DNA from 4 places in the Janthinobacterium sp. NKUCC08_JDC genome. Region 1 is predicted to be linked to each of the others. Evidence: predicted binding sites of a transcription regulator. Region 1 holds the regulator's gene; each other region holds the start of a gene.
What was found. The regulator FNR, encoded in region 1, switches genes on or off when oxygen is low (the NO sensors DNR and NnrR bind a similar motif). The targets are predictions, from matches to a motif close to TTGATNNNNATCAA.

Region 1 (3,110 bases):
GCTGTTGGTGCTGACCATGCTGCCTTCGCCATCTTCCTTCAGCAGCTGGGTGGTCGTCAGGTTGGCGCTCGGCTGGCGCGGCTGCAGCAAGCGGCTGGTATCGGGATGCAGCACGTAGCGCGGCACGGCGCCGCGCGTGAGGATGAAGTAATAGCCGCTCTTGCCGATCTTTTCCGAGCGCAGGCGTCCCAGCAGGTTGTCCTTGTACAGGCGCAGCACGCCGATCACCACGCCGGCCACCTGGCCATCGGCGGCCAGCACGGGCGCGACCATCTGCACGATGGGCATGCCGCTCGACTTGCCGAGCATCGGCTCGGTGATCATGGGCTGGCGCGTGCGCAGCACGGTCTGGAAATACTCGCGCTCGGCAACGTTGATGCCCGTGCGCCCCGCCACTTCCGGCATGTCGGCCACGACGGCGCCCTGCGCATTAAGCACCAGCACGTCGTCGAACAGCACCAGCATCGAGCGGCGCGAATAGTATTCGCGCAATTGGGCCGGCTGGGCCATCAATTCCGGCGGCTGCTGCCTGGCCGTCAGGGTGACGATCTGCAGCAGCATGCCCAGCTTGTCGTCGAGCTCGGCAGCGGTGCGGCTGATCAGGGATGACTGCTGGCTCAGCAGTACTCGGGTGAAGTCGTCGCGCATGTGCTGCACCTGTATCATGGTGACCAGCGCGATCATGGCGATCGAGGTCAGACTGGTGGCCAGCGCGACTTTTGCTTTGATGCCGAGAGGCTTCATGATTTCCTTTTCAGTACCGGGCGGCACAGGCGGCAGATAATGCTGTTAGGAATTTTCCTATCAATACATCAAGTTGGCAAGCGGCGCCGCGCAAATGGCCCTCCCCGCATGGGCTTTTGACGATGTTGCCATATAATTAAAGTCGGAACGTCGTTTATTCGCCGAAATTGCGGTGAAATTGGCACACGGCAACCCTGTATGCAGTAAACTTGTTGTTGCATTTTCTAAAAGGTACCGACATGACTGAAGCGCTCCTCACTCCAACCTTGCCCACAGTGACCGTGGAAGCGTTGCGTGCGCGATGCTCGACCTGCAGCATGCATCAATTGTGCCTGCCGATGGGCCTCGATATGGGCGACATGGACAGGCTGGACCAGATCATCGGCCGCCGCCGCAAGATCGTGCGCGGCGCCTCGCTGTTCCGCATCGGCGACTCGTTCCAGAACCTGTACGCGATCCGGCTGGGGCACTTCAAGACGTACCAGATCAATCCGGGCGGCGAGGAGCAGGTGACGGGTTTCCAGATGGCCGGCGAACTGCTGGGCATGGACGCCATCAGCGCCGACCGCCACCACTGTAATGCGGTGGCGCTGGAAGACAGCGAAGTGTGTGAAATCCCGTTTTCCAGCCTGGAACAATTGCTGGGCAATATGCCGACCCTGCTGCGGCATTTCCACCGCATGATGAGCCAGGAAATCACGCGCGAGCAAAGCGTGATGCTGTTGCTGGGCAATATGCAGGCGACGCAGCGTTTTGCCGCCTTCATCGTCAACCTGGCGTCGCGCTATGAGGCGCGCGGCTATTCGAGCAGCAAATTCCAGCTGCGCATGTCGCGCGAGGAAATCGGCAACTACCTGGGCCTGACCATCGAGAGCGTCAGCCGCCTGCTGTCCAAATTCAAGAAGGAAGGCTGGCTGCGCGTGTCGAACCGCGAGATCGAGATCCTGCAACCAGCCAAGCTGAAAGCCATTACGGCAGGCACGGACGTCTGCAAGTAAGGCTTATAACTCTTCGTCCGCATGCAGCGCGATGCTGCGCTGCACGGGCCAGGTCCAGATGCCGGACAGGCGCCACTCGCGCTTGTCGTTTTCCACCAGCACCTGCCAGCGGCTGCGCTCGAGCATCGGCAGCGCGACCGAGAAATTGCCGGCCGCATCGGGCTGCACCAGCAGCTTGATATCTTTTTCCGGCAGGGTCGCATGCGCCAGGTGCAGCTGCAGCGGTCCCTGGTAGGCCTTGCCGAAGCTGTGCACGGAACCGCTCAGGCGCGCTTGCGCCACGTCGTACGCCAGGCTCGTCTCCATCGCCAGGTCGCTGGCGATCGTGTCGCGCTTCAAATCCTGGTTGATCGCCTTGCCCTGCTTGTAATAATCGCCCACCACCAGCGCGTCGGGCTGCGTAAACGCGATATAGCCCATGAAGCTGCCGACGACCACGGACAGGCCGGGGCCGATCATCAGCAGCCATGGCCAGCGATGCTTGTACCACGGTGCAACGGGAGGCTGCAGTTTCAGACTGTCGGACATGGTATTTCTCCTGTGTAAACGGCCAGCCCCCATGCGGGGACCGGCCTTCCTGCATTAACGCGGCACGATGAAGACCGCGCTTTCACGCACATGCAGCGACGGGTTGTCCAGCGATTGCAATTCGATCGCAATCTTGTTCGACCCCTTCTCGCCCACGCCGTGCGGCACGCGCAGGCGGATCGGCCAGCCCAGCGTTTCCGTCGGCTGCAAGGTCACTTCTTCGCGCGTCAGCAAGGTCAGGCCCGGCAAGCCGGAAGCGCTGATCTTGAAATGCTGGCTTTGCTCGGACGTGTTCATGATCTGCAGGCGGTAGACGTTTTCGATCATGCCGTCTTCCACTTCGCGTCCCATCGAACCGCGGTCGCGGATCACGTCCATTTTCAGGGGCGTGCGCAGGGCCAGCGAGGTACATACGGCGATGATGATCAGGGCCAGGATGGAAGTGTAGATCAAGACGCGGGGGCGCATGGCGCGCTGGCGTATCTGCTTCGAATTGAAGTTGTTTTCCATCGCATGGTCGGTGCTGTAGCGTATCAGGCCACGCGGCCGCTCGACCTTGTCCATCACGCTGTTGCAGGCATCGACGCAGGCGGCGCAGCCGATGCATTCATACTGCAGGCCGTTGCGGATATCGATGCCGGTCGGACACACCTGCACGCACAGGGTGCAGTCGATGCAATCGCCCAGCTTGTCGTTGTTGCCGGCCTTCTTGCTCATGGCGCCGCGTGGTTCGCCGCGCTTGGCATCGTAGGTAATGATCAGGGTGTCCTGGTCGAACATGGCGCTCTGGAAGCGCGCATAGGGACACATGTATTTGCACACCTGCTCGCGCAGCCAGCC
Region 2 (3,110 bases), on a different contig from region 1:
GCGCAACTCCTGCACTTGGGCATGCGCATCGACCTGCGCCGTGCGCTGCAGCCGGCCAGCCAGCACCGGATCGTGCGTGGCGACGATCATCGTCTTGCCTTTCGCCAGTGCCAGCAGGGCGTCCGTCACGCGCGCCGCCGTTTCGCTGTCCAGGTGAGCAGTCGGTTCATCGACCAGCAGCAAGTCGGCATGCGGATGCAGGGCCACGCGGGCCAGGGCCAGGCGCACGGCTTCGCCGCCGGACAAGCCCTGGCCGCCATCGCTGAGCATGACGGCCGGCTGCGCCTGCGCCACCTTGGCCAGGTCCGCCAGGTGCAGCGCCTGCGTCACCTGCGCGGCGTTCGCCCCAACGCGGCCCAGGGTCACGTTCTGGCTGACGGAAGCGGCAAACACGTGCGGACGCTGTCCCATCCAGGCCATACGCTGGCGCAAGGTGTTGACCGTGCTGTCGGTCAGGCGCACGCCGCCGATGCGGATGTCGCCGCCGCTGGCGGGCAGCAAGCCGGCCAGCAGGGACAGCAAGGTGGTCTTGCCGGCGCCGCTGGCGCCCAGCAGGGCCACATGTTCGCCAGCGCGCACGGTCAGGTCAAAGCCGTCGAACACGGGCGCTTCGCCGGGATGGGCAAAGCGCAATTGCCGGAGTTCCACGGCGGGCGCCGCCGCCACAGCCATGGCGGCGGCGGAAACGGCCGCCACTTCCACACCAAAACCAGGCAAAGGCACGCCATCGGCCGCCAGGTCGTGCAAACCGGCCAGGCCCGCTTCGCCGGCCGCCTTGTCGTGCCAGACGGCGGCCAGTTCGCGCAGCGGCTCGAAGAACGCGGGGGCCAGCAGCAGGATGAACAAGCCCTGCCCCAGGCTCAGCTCGCGGCCCCAGGTACCGAAATTGATGCTGCCCAGCAGAGAGAAACCGATGAAGGCCGCCACCATGGCCACACCGAGCGCGGAAAACAGCTCGAGCACGGCCGACGACAAAAAGGCGATGCGCAGCACCACCATCGTGCGCCGGCGCACGGATTGCGACGAGGCATCGAGCCGTTCGGCCGTGGCGTCGACGGCGTCGAGCGCGCGCAAGGTGGCCAAACCGCGCAGGCGGTCCAGCAGGAAGGCGTTCATGCTGCCCATTTCCACCATCTGCGCGCGGCTGGCCGCTTGCGCGCCCATGCCGACGAGCGCCATGAAGACGGGAATCAAGGGGGCGGCGATGAGCAGGATCAGCGCGGCGATCCACGACAGCGGCGTCACCACGGCAAGGATCACGAGCGGCACGAGCATGACTTTCCAGCGCGCGGGTTTGTAGCGCACCAGATACGGCACGATGGCTTCGGCCTGTTCGGCGATGACGCTGGCCGCCTGGCCCGACTGGGCGCGCTGGCGGTCCAGCGGCGAGCGCTGCGCCAGCGCTTGCGCCACCTGTTCCCGCAAGGTGGACAGGTGTGCGCGCGCCGCCGCATACATACGCCGCGCGCCCCACGCTTCGCAGCCGGCGCGCAGCACGCCCAGCAGCAGCACGCCAGCGGCCGGCAACAGGGCCGCGCGCCAGGGTGCACCGTCTTGCATGGCTTGCACGGCCCAGGCCAGCAAGGCCGCCTGCGGCAGCCACAGCAAGGCGGCCCCGCCTTGCGCCAGGCTGGCGGCACGGGGAAGAATAAAGCGGGGCAAGGACAAGGACGTGGTCGGCATCTTCTATACTTCTTGAGTTTTCAGAATTTTCTGTAAATTCGATATTTTGTATAATACTGCGAAACATGACATATATCAATTGACCCCACCAGTATGGCGTGAAAAAATTCAGATAATTATGAAAACTCAACATATCCAAATGACGCCGCTGATCCTGACCTTTGTCAGCCATTTCGGCGAGATGGGCAGCCGCTGGGGCTTTAACCGTACGGTAGGGCAAGTGTACGCCTTGTTATTTGTCGCGGAGCACCCTTTGCACGCGGATGAAATCGCGGAACACCTGAGTTTTTCACGCTCGAACGTGAGCATCGGCCTGAAGGAATTGCAGGGCTGGGGCTTGATCCGCCAGTCGCGCATTCCCGGCGACCGGCGCGAGTATTTTTCCTCGCTGGGTGATGTGTGGCAAATCTTCCGCGTGGTGGCCGCCGAGCGCCGCCGCCGCGAAGTGGCGCCCACCCTGACGGTGCTGCGCGAATCGCTGCTGGCGCCGGCCACGGAACCCGTGGATCAATATGCGCAGGAACGCATGCGTGAAATGTATGAACTGGTCGACCTGGCCAATACCTGGTTCGACGACTTGCAGCGCCTGTCGCCCGAATCGATGGCGCAGCTGATGAAAATGGGCGCCAAGGTACAAAAGCTGCTCAACGCCAAGGATCGCCTGTTTGGCGTCAGCAACAACAACGACTGAAGCACCCGCCTCCCCCCTCCCAAATAAGCCGAGACGCCGCTAGCACAAGCTGGCGCGCCTTGTCACGCCGTTTCCTAACGTTATGTTGTCTATCGTTAACACAAGCAGACATAGCCGTATGCGATGTTGTCAACTGAACCAATAGTATTATTTAAATTGTATTAATTTATATCAAGAGTAAGCTTGCATTTGCGTACTCTCTACGCACAAGAAATAGATAAAAACGGGCAATGGGATGACTTCCCCGGTATGTAGGGACGCGTCCCAACACTATGAAGCGACTGTCTCAAGCACAAGGGGATTTTCATGAAAAGCGTAAAGAGCATTGCCATCAAGGCATCCATGCTGGCCGCAATGACCGTACTGGCAAGTGCGGCCCAAGCCGCCACCTGGGTGGATGTGGGCCCGGCCAGCGGTTTCGTCATTGACGGCAGCACCGTCACTTATTCACCATCTCCGGCACTGCAGGTGAAATATTATGACGACAATCTCGTGCCACAAAGCCCCTCGGACATCCAGGGTTATATCAATGGCGTGTTCGGCACCAGCCTGGGCACCGCCGTCTCGTATTGCGAAAGCGCCACCTCGGGTTGCACTGCCGGCACCACGGCAGGCTTGAGCGGCGGCGTCAATTCGTATACGAGCGCGGCCGCCTATGACTACCTGGCCATCCACTTCGGCCAGGGCGAACTGGTGTTCCACTGGGCCGCGCCCGTGGCTGCCGGCACCACCTTCA
Region 3 (3,110 bases), on a different contig from region 1:
TTTTATGCGGCAACTGCGGCACGGGCTCATCCATTTCAAAGAAAAACTTGTCGTGGCCAAATGCGGGTTTCAAATGGTCCAGCCACGTCGCTTCCGCGTCGAACTTGGCATAAAACGGCCGGCGCACCCAGTCCGGGTTACGTGCCTGCAAAAATTGCAGGGCAAACAGTTTTTCGCCATTGATGGTGACGATGCCGTCGATGACGACCTTGCCGGGGAAGGCGCTCATGGACGGTCCGCGCACCGTGCGCGACAGGCCCGACACCATCTGGTAGGCGGCCTGGAAAATCTCGTGCGCCTTTGCCAAAGGCAACTCGAAATAGCCGCGCGGACCCGTGTCCCGTTCGACAAACATGTAATAGGGAATCGCCCCCAGACGCGTGCCCGTCTGCCACAGCTCGGCCCAGCTTGCCGGGTCTTCGTTGATGTGACGGATCAGCGGCCCCTGCATGCGCAAGGTGGCGCCCGTGGAGACGATGCGTTTTACGGCTTGCTGGGCAATGTTCTGGCGCAACTCGACGGCATGGCTGTAATGGCCCATCACGGCCAGGTTCTTGCCCGCCTTGACGATGCGCTCGAACAGGCGCATCAAGTCATCCGCATCGCGGTCGGACACGAAGCGCTGCGGCCAATACGCCACCGCCTTGGTGCCGATGCGAATGTTCTGGATATGTTCCAGGCCCGGCGCCAGCAGCGGCTCCAAGTAGGCGGCCAGTTGCCGCGTGTTCATGATCATCGGGTCGCCGCCCGTGATCAGCACGTCCGTCACTTCCGGATGCAGTTTCAGGTAAGCAACCAGCTCATGCGACTCGCGCGCATCGAACTTCATGTCGTCCATGCCGACGAACTGGGGCCAGCGGAAGCAGAAAGTGCAATACGCATGGCAGGTCTGCCCCGCGCTGGGGAAGAACAGCACCGTTTGTGCATATTTATGCTGCAGGCCGCGCACGGGCGCGTCGTTGACCCGGGGCACGTTATGCGTCATCTGTCCGGCAGGATGAGGATTCATGCCCAGGCGCAAGCCATGCACATAGGCATCAATGGCCGCCTTGTCGCGCTGCACCAGCACCAGGTCGCGCAGGTGCGCGTACTGCTCGGGTGGCAGCATGTCGCGGTGGGGAAAGACGAGACGGTAGATGGGGTCGTCAGGGATGTTGTTCCAGTCGATCAGTTGATCAAGCACATATTCATTGGTGCGAAACGGCAAGACGTGCGACACCACTTGCACGGCTTCGCGCTGCTCTTCCGGCAGCCATTCCCACTGCCGCGCCTGCTGAATGGTTTGCCGCGTATACGGCTTGAACTTGGGTGAAAACGGCTCGGTAATGAGTGCGGACACGATCGGCTCCTTGCCTGTAAATAGCGATAACTTTCATGAAATTGACCGTATATCGGCCAATCCCAGCCTTTTTCTCCCGCATGCCAGATCACCCAGGCATGCTGCAAAAGTCATCATAATTCTTGCCATTCGGAACCAAATTGCTGCATATCAACAAGCCGTCGAGACGTTGCATGCTGCCTACAAGCAACACCTTAGTTTGTTCCAACGCAAGCTGAGACGAACTTCGGCGACGTAAATTACGTCTTGGCAACACTTCCCTCGATATCACAAGGAGCTTTCATGAAACGCTTATTCACGGGCAGCCTGCTGTGCCTGGCATTTGCCGGCGGCAACGTCAGTGCCGCGGTCGAACCAACGGAAAAAGATGCGATCGCCATGGCCGAACGGGGCGCCGTCTTCATGAAGGCGCATGGCAAGGAAGAAATGATGAAGAAAATCACGGCGAAAGACCCGGACTTCGTGCAGGGTTCGCTGTATGTGGACATGCGCGACATCAAGACGGGCATCGTGCTGGCCCACCCCATCAATCCTTCCATCGTGGGCAAGGATTTGACGGATGTGCCCGATGCGAACGGCAAGAAATATCGCCGTGAAATCATTGAGCTGGCACAAAAGCAGGGCAAGGGCTGGGTCGATTACCAGTACAAGAATCCCGTCAGCGGCAAGATCGAGCCGAAGACCACCTACATTCTGCGCGTCAACGATGTGGTACTGGAAGCGGGCATCTACAAAAAATAAGACGGGGGCGGCGCGCACGCACGCCGTGCGCCGCCTGCGGTTTGAACAGCCATCGCCAGGAGTCAAGCATGCTCAATCAATTACGCATCGGACCAAAATTATTGCTGGCGCCCACCCTGGTCTTGCTGCTGCTGATACTCAGCTCGAGCGGCGCCTGGTATGGCATGGTGCGGCAAAATGCCTCGCTGGAAAACATGGTGCGGGTGCGCATCACGCATTTGAAGGCGGCCGCCGACGTACTAGGAGAGGCCAGGCAAGTACACGGCAATATGTACCAGTTGCTGTCGTGGACGAATGGCAGCTTCGCCAAGGCCCGCCTCGATACGCTGGAGCAACAGATCAAGGCGCGCCATGCAGCCATCGGCACCCAGCTGGCCACGCTGCGCACCACAGCCACGGGTGCCGAGCGCACCTTGGTCGATGCGGCCATCACGGCGCTGGCCGGCTATCGCAAGGCTGTGCTGGAAACCATGGAAATGGCGCAGATGGACCAGTCGATCGCCACCAATTCCATGCTCAAGGCGGAAACCCAATTCGTCCAGTTCAATACGCAGCTGGCGCAACTGTCGGCCCTGGAAACAAGCCTCAGCAGCGAGGCCCATGCGACGGCCAGCGCCGAGTTCCGCAGCCTGGGCTGGAGCTTGCTGCTGACGGTGCTGCTGTCTATCCTCGTTTCCATCGTCGCGACCATGCTGGTGCGGCGCGCCATGCTGCTGGAAATTCGCGGCATTGCCGACGCCGTGCAAGACCTGGCTGCGGGCAAGCTGACGGCCGGCGCGCCCAAGCAGGGCAATGACGAAATCGCCGCCACGTCGCGCGTGCTGGACCAGACCATCGCCCACCTGAACCAGACCTTGCGCACCATCATGAACGCCGTGCAATCGATCGACACGGCCTCGCGCGAAATTGCCACCGGCAATCTGGACTTATCGGCGCGCACGGAAATGCAGGCCAGTTCGCTGGAAGAAACGTCGAGCGCCATGGAAGCGCTGACGCAAGCCGTCAATGACAATGCCGACAACGCCCAGCT
Region 4 (3,110 bases), on a different contig from region 1:
GGCTTGGCGGCTGTATTGCTCGATCATGCGGTTGCCGATGAAGCCGTCGCACACGCCCGAGACGACACCTGTCTTCTTCAGCTTTTTCGACAGCGCCAGCGCGGTGGCCAGCACGTCCTTGCCAGTCTTCGCGCCGCGGACGATTTCCAGCAGTTTCATCACGTTCGCGGGGCTGAAGAAATGCGTGCCGACCACGTCTTGCGGGCGTTTGGTAAACGCGGCGATCTTGTCCAGGTCCAAAGTCGATGTGTTCGACGCAAGGATGGCGCCCGGCTTCATGACGGCGTCGAGCTGTTTGAAGACGGTTTCCTTGACGCCCAGCTCTTCGAACACGGCTTCGATGACGATGTCGGCTTGCGCAATGTCGGCATACGCCAAGGTGCCGGAAACGAGCGCGATGCGCTGCTCGGCCTTCTCCTGCGTCAGCTTGCCCTTCTTGACCGTGTTCTCGTAATTCTTGCGGATCGTGGCCAGGCCATTGTCCAGCGCTTCCTGTTTGGTTTCCAGCAGCATCACGGGGATGCCCGCGTTGGCGAAGTTCATGGCGATGCCGCCGCCCATGGTGCCGGCGCCGACGATGGCCGCGCTGGAGATCGCGCGCACTGGCGTGTCGGACGGCACGTCAGGCACCTTGCTGGCGACACGCTCGGCAAAGAAGGCGTGGCGCAGGGCTTTCGACTCGGGCGACTGCACCAGCTGCATGAACAGTTCGCGCTCGTACTTCAAGCCGTCGTCGAATTTCATCGTCACGGCGGCCGCCACGGCATCGACGCATTTGAGCGGTGCGGGGAACGGGCCGGACATGGCTTTGACGGTATTGCGCGAAAACTGCAAGAAAGCTTCGTGGTTCGGGTAGTCCACCTTGCGCTCGCGCACTTTCGGCAGCGGACGCACGTCGGCCACTTTCGTGGCGAAGGCCACGGCGGCGGCCAGCAAATCGGCGCCAGGCGCGATGACTTCGTCGAACAGGGCCGTGCCGGCCAGTTTTTCGGACGCGGCGGGCGTGCCCGAGACGATCATGTTCAGGGCCATTTCCAGGCCCAGCACTCGCGGCAGGCGCTGCGTGCCGCCCGCGCCCGGCAAGATGCCGAGTTTGACTTCCGGCAAGGCCATCTGCGCGCCAGGCGCGGCCACGCGGTAGTTGCAACCGAGCGCCAGCTCCAGGCCGCCACCCATGCAGACGCTGTGGATAGCCGCCACGACCGGCTTGGTCGATTGTTCGACGACGTTGATCAGGGTGTGCAGGGTCGGTTCCGTGAGCGCCTTGGGCGAATTGAATTCCTTGATATCGGCGCCGCCCGAAAAGGCCTTGCCGGCGCCCGTGATGACGATGGCTTTGACGGCCTCGTCGGCCAGCGCCTGGCGGATGCCGGCCACGGCGGCCGTGCGCGTCGCCAGGCCCAAGCCATTGACGGGCGGGTTGGCCAGGGTAATGACGGCAACAGCGCCGTTCACTTGATATTCAGCACTCATGTCTCTTCCTTATTGATTTTTGCTCAGCGATGAGGTGGTTGCAAGGGATGAAGCTTCACTATACCGCATAAAAGAACGCTCGTATTATTTTTGTCGTGGCGCGCCCGGCGCCAGCATGCTACGCCATGGTACAACATCGTTTGCGGAAAGATTCTGCTGCAAGCGGCAAGCTCTTGTAGAAGCTATCACTTGGATATTCATTTAAATAATAAAACCACAACAATAATAACAACGTTTTATTATGTAGAAGAATGGGTTTGTTATATGCCGACATGGGGCAATTACGACAGTTTTTACATTATTTATTCCCGCCCCTTGTTTTTCGCCAGACGCTGGGGAATAATAAAATTGTTGATTCAAATCAATACTCTACAATTTATCTACTAAAGGCAAACCGCAGGGCGAACACTGACGGCCGTTGATCGCGCACATTCTCACCGATTATCACCAGATGCCGGCAATGCAATAACATCGCCGCCTTAATCCCTGCCTTAAACCGATAGCGGAAAAAATAATAACAGCAGCCTTATCGTTCCCATTCCTCTTCTCACCCCGAAGGAAATACTATGGACGCAGCCAGCCATGTCAGCCACTCGCAGGATCTGGACTTACAAGCGATAAATACTGCATTGAACCGTGTCCAGGCCGTCATCGAATTCGAGCTTGACGGCACCATCCTGCATGCGAATGACAATTTCCTGCGCGTCGTCGGCTATACCCTGGCCGAAGTGCAAGGCAAGCACCACGCCATCTTCTGCGACCCCGAGTATGTCAAAACGGACGAATACAGCAACTTCTGGGCCAAGCTGGGACGCGGCGAATTCGACCAGGGCGAATACAAGCGCCGCGCCAGGGATGGGCGCGAAGTGTGGATCAATGCTTCCTACAATCCCATCCTCGACGCGGACGGCAAGCCGTATAAAGTCATCAAGTTCGCTACCGACATCACGGCCCTGAAAAAACGCAATGTCGAATACGAAGGCAAGGTCAGCGCCATCAGCAAGGCGCAGGCCGTGATCGAATTCGACATGCAGGGCAATGTGCTGGACGCCAACGACAATTTCCTCGCCGTCATGGACTACGACTTGAGCGATATCCAGGGCGAGCACCACCGCATGTTCTGCGAACCCGAGTATGCCAGCAGCACCGAGTACAAGAAATTCTGGCAAAAGCTCAACCGCGGAGAATTCGACGCGGGCCGCTACAAGCGGCTGGGCAACCATGGCAAGGTGGTGTGGATACAGGCCACCTACAACCCCATCCTGGACCTGAACGGCAAACCGTATAAAGTAGTCAAGTTCGCCATCGACATCACGGACCAGGTGAACCTGGAAAACAGCATCCAGGCCAAGGCCGCCAACGACAGCCGCAAGGTCAATGCCCTGCTCGACTCGGTGGCGCGCGCGGCGCAAGGCGACCTGACCTGCAATATCGTGCCCGAAGGCAGCGAACCGATCGATTTGCTGGCCGGCGGCATCAGCAAGATGATCGTCGACTTGCGCGGTGTGATCGGCAACGTGGTGTCGGCCGCCAACGGCTTTGCCGACGCGTCGAACGCCATCGCCGAACGGGCCACGGGCGTGGCCGTGGGCACGCAGGCGCTGGGCGCCACGGTGGAAGAAATGAACGCGTCCATC

Region 2: a site for FNR is predicted at 1,749-1,762, ahead of cydD (thiol reductant ABC exporter subunit CydD). Genes of this name have one in related genera too.
Region 3: a site for FNR is predicted at 1,480-1,493, ahead of KO538_RS08100 (KamA family radical SAM protein). Genes of this name have one in related genera too.
Region 4: a site for FNR is predicted at 1,825-1,838, ahead of KO538_RS16330 (PAS domain-containing methyl-accepting chemotaxis protein). Genes of this name have one in related genera too.

Annotation. Positions count from the first base shown of each region.
Region 1 covers NZ_JAHKQW010000004.1:378,377-381,486, forward strand. Annotated here, with positions in the region: gene KO538_RS14050 (response regulator) at 1-744, opposite strand, end outside; gene fnr (fumarate/nitrate reduction transcriptional regulator Fnr) at 984-1,742, shown strand; gene KO538_RS14060 (FixH family protein) at 1,746-2,270, opposite strand; gene ccoG (cytochrome c oxidase accessory protein CcoG) at 2,325-3,110, opposite strand, start outside.
Region 2 covers NZ_JAHKQW010000003.1:232,952-236,061, reverse strand. Annotated here, with positions in the region: gene cydD (thiol reductant ABC exporter subunit CydD) at 1-1,683, opposite strand, end outside; gene KO538_RS10960 (GbsR/MarR family transcriptional regulator) at 1,823-2,374, shown strand; gene KO538_RS29365 (PEP-CTERM sorting domain-containing protein) at 2,681-3,110, shown strand, end outside.
Region 3 covers NZ_JAHKQW010000002.1:461,862-464,971, forward strand. Annotated here, with positions in the region: gene KO538_RS08100 (KamA family radical SAM protein) at 1-1,339, opposite strand, end outside; gene KO538_RS08105 (cache domain-containing protein) at 1,622-2,080, shown strand; gene KO538_RS08110 (methyl-accepting chemotaxis protein) at 2,149-3,110, shown strand, end outside.
Region 4 covers NZ_JAHKQW010000006.1:86,749-89,858, reverse strand. Annotated here, with positions in the region: gene KO538_RS16335 (3-hydroxyacyl-CoA dehydrogenase NAD-binding domain-containing protein) at 1-1,473, opposite strand, end outside; gene KO538_RS16330 (PAS domain-containing methyl-accepting chemotaxis protein) at 2,040-3,110, shown strand, end outside.